DNA from 2 places in the Pseudomonas sp. NPDC087803 genome. Region 2 is predicted to be linked to the other one. Evidence: riboswitches for the same ligand, from Rfam matches in the RefSeq annotation. Region 2 holds a riboswitch; the other holds the start of a gene.
The links. A riboswitch is a leader RNA that binds a small molecule or an ion and turns the genes downstream of it on or off. The one in region 2 is predicted to bind cobalamin.

Region 1 (3,206 bases), on a different contig from region 2:
AGCATCGGAGTGTTTTGCGCCAGCGCGACATGGTGCAATTCCGGGTAACCACCGGGCAGATACAGACTGTCGGCCTCGGGTAATTGCGTATCGCGGATCGGCGAAAAGAAACTCAACTCGGCGCCCATCGCCCGCAGCAGATCGAGACTGGCGCCATAGGTGAAGGCAAAAGCCTCATCGCGAGCGACGGCGATGCGCACGCCATCGAGCAGCGGTTCAGCAGGGATCATTTCAGGCGCGGCGAATGCCACGGCCGGTGGCAGCGCTACCTGGCAACTGCTGGCCAAGGCTTCGGCGGCGGCGTCGAGGCGCAGGTCGAGGTCATTCAGTTCGCTCGCCTGCACCAGACCGAGATGGCGGCTCGGCAACTCGATCCCGGTTTCCCGGGACAATGCGCCGTACCAGCGCAAACCTTCGGTGAGGCTGCCTTCGAGCAATTGCGCATGACGCAGGGTGCCGACCCGGTTGGCGAGGACGCCGGCAAACGGCAGGTCCGGCTGATAGCGCGCCAGCCCCAACGCCAATGCGCCGAAGGTCTGGGCCATGGCGGTGCCGTCAATCACGCCGAGCACCGGCACACCGAAATGCCGCGCCAGATCGGCGCTCGACGGCGTGCCGTCGAACAGGCCCATCACGCCTTCGATCAGGATCAGATCGGCTTCGGCGGCGGCTTCCCACAACAGACGGCGGCTTTCTTGCTCGCCGACCATCCACATGTCCAGTTGATACACCGGCGCACCGCTGGCGCGCTCGAGAATCATCGGGTCGAGAAAGTCCGGGCCGCACTTGAACACGCGCACCTTGCGCCCCTGATTGCGGTGCAAGCGCGCGAGCGCGGCGGTGACGGTGGTCTTGCCCTGACCGGAGGCCGGCGCGGCGATCAATACCGCCGGGCAGTGACGTGGTTGATTCAAAGTTCGACGCCTTTCTGCGCTTTGATGCCGGCCTGGAAGGCGTGTTTGAGCATGCCCATTTCGGTGACGGTATCGCCCATCTCGATCATTTCCGGCTTCGCCGCGCGACCGGTGACGATCACGTGCTGCATCGGCGGACGCGCCTGCAAGTCACTGAGCACCTGATCCAGATCGAGGTAGCCGTGCTTGAGCGCGATGTTCAGCTCATCCAGCACCACCAGACCGATCGACGGATCGCGCAGCAGCTCGCGGGACACGGCCCACGCGGCTTCGGCTGCGGCGATGTCACGTTGGCGGTCCTGGGTTTCCCAGGTAAAGCCCTCGCCCATCACGTGAAAACGCACTTGCTCGGGGAAGCGGCGGAAGAACAGTTCTTCGCCGGTGCTGTTACGGCCCTTGATGAACTGCACCACGCCGCACTGCATACCGTGGCCCATGGCGCGGGCGAGCATGCCGAACGCCGAGCTGCTTTTGCCTTTGCCATTGCCGGTCAGCACCAGCACCAGGCCGCACTCGTCAGGCGAATTGGCGATGCGTTCGTCGATCACGGCTTTTTTGCGCTGCATACGCGCCAGATGGCGTTCGTCGCGCTCGGGGGAATCGGTCATGGGGGGAGCTCTCCGTTGAGGCTGGATAACGGCGGGCAGGCACAAGAATAGACGGCAAAAAGCCTGGCATCGCCCACCGTGATGCCGCTGGATGGATCAGGCCGGTCTCCGGGCTCATGAGCGGCGAATCGCCTGACTGCGCGCCTTCCCGCGTCGGTCGACACAGTGGCTCAATGCGCAGTTTTCACTCATTTACCGTTGCGGGGGCAGCGCCGGGATCGTGATCGTTCTTCGCCTGAAGACAACCCTCACCGGCTTCCCTGTTTCACTCTGTCGACACGCGTCACAGAGCACCTGAAACAAGCCGCGAAGGTTAGAGGGTTGGGGGTGGAGCGTCAATTAAAGAGGGGGCCGTCGGGCGAATAACTGCCGCCGATCAATTATCTGACGCCAATCTTGTGCCACGCTGAGACAAATGATATCAAAGAGCCATGCTTTTTGACTGAAAAAGCACACCACAACAATAAGGATGATGACGATGCAAGGCATGATCATCAGCAACCCGCGCCTGGAATTCCTGCGCCCGATGCTGGAACGCTGGTTTGACTGTATCGACCGCTACAACTCCATTCGCGGCGACAACGACACCCCTTACTGGCATGACGAGAAAGCCAATCTCGGATTGCTCTCCGCGGCGGCATGGATGGCCGAACTGGTGACCCTCTGCGATACCGCCACCCGCAAGCAGAACGAAGAAGGCGAACGCAATGCCCGCGCCGACCTGTTCATCGCCGGCGCCGAAGACCGCGCCTACCTTCAAGCGACCCAGCGCTGGCCACGGGTCAGCAACCTGAATCTGACCCAGGCCCTGCTGGACATCACCAGCGACGCCAAACGCATCAGTTTTGCCAGCGACCTCAAGCTCGGCTGCCTGTTTGTCGCCCCGCAAAAGGCCCAGCACAGCGCCAGCCCCGAAGAGTTGCAGGACATGGTCGACGACCTGCAAAAGGAACACAGCTGCGCAGTGGCCTGGTATTTCCCCTACGCCTACCGCAAGTTGCACAGCGAAGCGGGCAACTATCACCCGGGCATCGCCGTGCTGTTCAAAGAGGCCCGCGGTTGAGCAGTTGAACCATCGGGTGCGCGCGCTCCTCTATGATTAAGCATGCATTCATAGGGAAGATCAGTAATGCGCAAAACCCAACTCGCTCTCGTCATCGCCCTCGCCGGAGGGCTCGCCGCCTGTGGTGAATCCTCCAGCCTGCAAGTGTCCGACGGCACCGGTCCGTCACCGAAGCTGCCCGAGCCAAACAAAACCCTGATCCCGACGGTGAACATCGCCCCGGCGATCGGCTGGCCTGCGGGCGGCAAACCGACCGCCGCGGCCGGCACGCAAGTCGCAGCATTCGCCGAAGGCCTCGATCACCCGCGCTGGCTTTACGTGCTGCCCAACGGTGACGTGCTGGTGGCGGAAACCAACGCCCCGCCCAAGCCTGACGACAGCAGCGGCATTCGTGGCTGGGTGATGAAGAAAGTCATGGGCAAGGCCGGCGCCGGCGTGCCGAGCCCGAATCGCATCACCCTGCTGCGCGACGCCGACCACGACGGCGTGGCCGAGACCCGCACGGTGTTTCTGCAAAACCTCAATTCGCCGTTCGGCATGACGCTGGTCGGCAATGACCTGTACGTCGCTGACACCGATCGCCTGCTGCGCTTCCACTACGAACCCGGCGCGACCGAGATC
Region 2 (3,206 bases):
CCCGCCCACCGCGGGTTTGTTATGTTCAGCGACGCAAATGCGCACTGTGTGTTGCGGGCCGGTCTCCGGGCTCACGAGGGGTTGGCGTCTGGCCGACCTGCAAGCGTCACCTTCCCATGCCGTACTGGCACAGTGGATCTGACGCTTCGCTCGCTTACCGTTGCGGGGGCAGCACCGGACTGACATGGCTTTGAGTAAAGCACATGATTCACCGGTTTCCCGTTTCACCCTGTGAAGGGCACCCGTAACAAGGTGTGTAGGAGAGCATGGGTTGGGGATTTGAGTCAATTGAGTGGGGTGGGTATATCCGTTGCTGCGGTAACGGCCACTTAGGGTTCCGCCCTTACGGCGGGTCACTTTTGGCAAACGCCCCAAAAGTAACCAAAAGGTCTATGCCCTGACGTTCGGCCCTCGCCTAGGCTCGGGTTCCTTCGCTGCGGGATTCATCCGTGGGGCAGCGCCTACGGTTTGCTTCGCTGCACCTCCTCTCGCTGTGTTTGGCTGCGCCAAACGGTCGCTACGCTCCCACCCCCGGATAAATCCCTCCACTCAGCCTGCCGACGGGCCCTCAGATCAAAAGCGGTACTCGAGCTAACGCTCATTGTGTTGAGTGGTGAAAAGCGGATGCGGTCTGCTGTGATTTTTGTTGGAGCTGGCTTGCCAGCGATGACGGCCTGACAGCCGACCAATCTCTCACTGAATGCACCCAGTCCCATGTAGGAGCTGCCGAAGGCTGCGATCTTTTGATCTGCTTTGGCTTTGGCTTTGGCTTTGGCTTTGGCTTTGGATCTTGATCTTCAGCCCCTTCGGCAGGCCGAGCGTAGGTGTTCATCCGGGGGTTAGGCGCGCAGCGCCATGCGGCGAAGCCGCATACATCGAGAGGAGGTGCAGCGAAGCAAACCGGAGGCGATGCCCCCGGATGGACACCGTAGCGAGGGAACACTGAGCCTCAGCGAAGTGCCGTACGCCGGGGCAAAGCCTTTTGGGTTACCTTTTCGGCGTTTGGAAAAGGTGACTCGCTGTAAGAGCGAAACCGCCAGCGGCAACACCCGAAGGAACGGATATGCCCCCAATCCAAAAATCCACCAACCATTGACCGGTCACCACCCGATGCGTAGCCTTGCGCTTTCGAGGTTCTTCGGCCCACGCCGAAGCTAAGAAGGGAACGCGGTCAAAGCCGCGGCTGCCCCCGCAACTGTGAACGGTGAAGTTCGTTGCCACGCCACTGCCAGCTCAATCGACTGAGCCCGCGGGAAGGCGCAACGAATGCCCGGCCCAAGGCCTGAACACCGTCAGCCAGGAGACCTGCCTCGTCACAGATTTCTCACTACAACCGGGCGGGGTGATCCGGTGGCGAATTCTTCCGCGCGCATGCTCGCAGCGGATCTCGTCCCGTATGCCCGCCACCTTGCCAAAGGGCATCCGATGAAAACACTGGCCAAACTCCCCGTCACCATCGTCACCGGTTTCCTCGGCTCGGGCAAAACCACCTTGCTGCGACACATGCTCGACAACGCTCAGGGCCGCCGCATCGCGGTGATCGTCAACGAGTTTGGCGAACTGGGCATCGACGGTGAAATCCTCAAGCAATGCACCATCGGCTGCACCGAAGAAGAAGCCACCGGCCGCGTCTACGAACTGGCCAACGGCTGCCTGTGCTGCACGGTGCAGGAAGAGTTCTTCCCAGTGATGCGCGAACTGGTTGCGCGTCGCGGCGACCTCGACCACATCCTGATCGAGACGTCCGGTCTGGCCCTGCCAAAACCGCTGGTACAAGCCTTCCAGTGGCCGGAAATTCGCAGCGCCTGCACGGTTGACGCGGTGATCACCGTGGTCGACAGCCCGGCGGTGGCCGCCGGCACTTTCGCCGCGTTCCCGGATCAGGTCGACGCCCAGCGCAAACTCGATCCGAACCTCGATCACGAATCGCCGCTGCACGAACTGTTCGCCGACCAACTGGCCAGCGCCGACCTGGTGATCCTCAACAAGGCCGACCAGACCAGCGCGGAAGATCTGGCTCGCGTTCGCGCTGAAGTCGCCGAAGAACTGCCGCCCGCCGTAAAAATCATCGAAGCCAGCAACGGTCGCCTGCCGCTGGACGTGTTGATCGGCCTCGGCGCCGGTTCCGAAGAACACATCGACAGTCGCCACAGCCATCACGATCACCACCACGACGGTGATGACGATCACGACGACCACGATCACGACGCCTTCGATTCGATCTCCATCGAGCTGCCGCAAGCCGACGAAAGCCTGCTGCTCGACGCGCTGACGCAATTGGTGGTCAAGCACGGCATCCTGCGCGTCAAAGGTTTCGCGGCGATTCCGAACAAGCCGATGCGCCTGTTGATCCAAGGTGTGGGCACGCGTTTCGACAAGCACTTCGACCGCCAGTGGGGCGCTGACGAAGCGCGCGTCACCCGTCTGGTGCTGATCGGTCAGGAACTCGACGCCGCGCAGCTCGAAGCGCAGCTGCGCGCCGCGCTCAGCGTTTAAACCATGCACCTGCTCAGGACCCAGCCCGGCGGTTTCGTGTCGGATGACAACATCGCCGACCTTGGACAAACCCCCGCCGAGCTGGTGATCCTATGCAGCGGCGACTCCAGCCTGGCGCTGCTCGCCGAAGCGGCGCAGCAACTGCCCGAGGATTACCCGAGCCTGCGTCTGGCCAATCCGATGCAGGTGCAGAATCACGCCTCGGTCGATCTGTATGTCGATGAGGTGCTGCGTCACGCCAAAGTGATCCTGATCTCGCTGCACGGCGGCATCGCTTATTGGCGCTATGGCGTCGAGCGTCTGGTGGAGTTGTCCGAGCGCGGCGTGCAGGTGATTCTAGTGCCGGGGGATGATCGTCCCGACCCGGAACTCAGCGACCTGAGCACCGTGCCCGCCGAAGATCGTGACCGTCTCTGGCAGTTCCTGCGTCAGGGCGGCATGGGCAATGCGCTGGACTTCTTCCACTGTCTGGCCAACCGCTGGCTGGCGCGGGATTACGCCTGGGGCGAGCCGCAAGCGCTGCCGCGTACGGCGATTTACCACCCACAGAAAAACACCGCCGCACTGAGCGACTGGCAAGCCGATTGGCAGCCGGATCGCCCGGTGACGGCGGTGTTGTTTTATCGCTCGCATTTGCAAGCGGCGAACACCGCGTTCATCGATGTGTTCTGCCAGCGCTTGCAGGCGGCGGGGCTCAATCCGTTGCCAAT

Region 1: another riboswitch for cobalamin. It lies ahead of cobO (cob(I)yrinic acid a,c-diamide adenosyltransferase); the one in region 2 lies ahead of cobW (cobalamin biosynthesis protein CobW).

Annotation. Positions count from the first base shown of each region.
Region 1 is NZ_JBIUVO010000034.1:27,403-30,608, forward strand. It holds gene ACIOUG_RS17130 (cobyrinate a,c-diamide synthase) at 1-914, opposite strand, end outside; gene cobO (cob(I)yrinic acid a,c-diamide adenosyltransferase) at 911-1,522, opposite strand; cobalamin riboswitch at 1,604-1,835, opposite strand; gene ACIOUG_RS17140 (hypothetical protein) at 2,001-2,585, shown strand; gene ACIOUG_RS17145 (PQQ-dependent sugar dehydrogenase) at 2,652-3,206, shown strand, end outside.
Region 2 is NZ_JBIUVO010000001.1:350,855-354,060, reverse strand. It holds cobalamin riboswitch at 39-261, opposite strand; cobalamin riboswitch at 1,115-1,328, shown strand; gene cobW (cobalamin biosynthesis protein CobW) at 1,426-2,496, shown strand; gene cobN (cobaltochelatase subunit CobN) at 2,500-3,206, shown strand, end outside.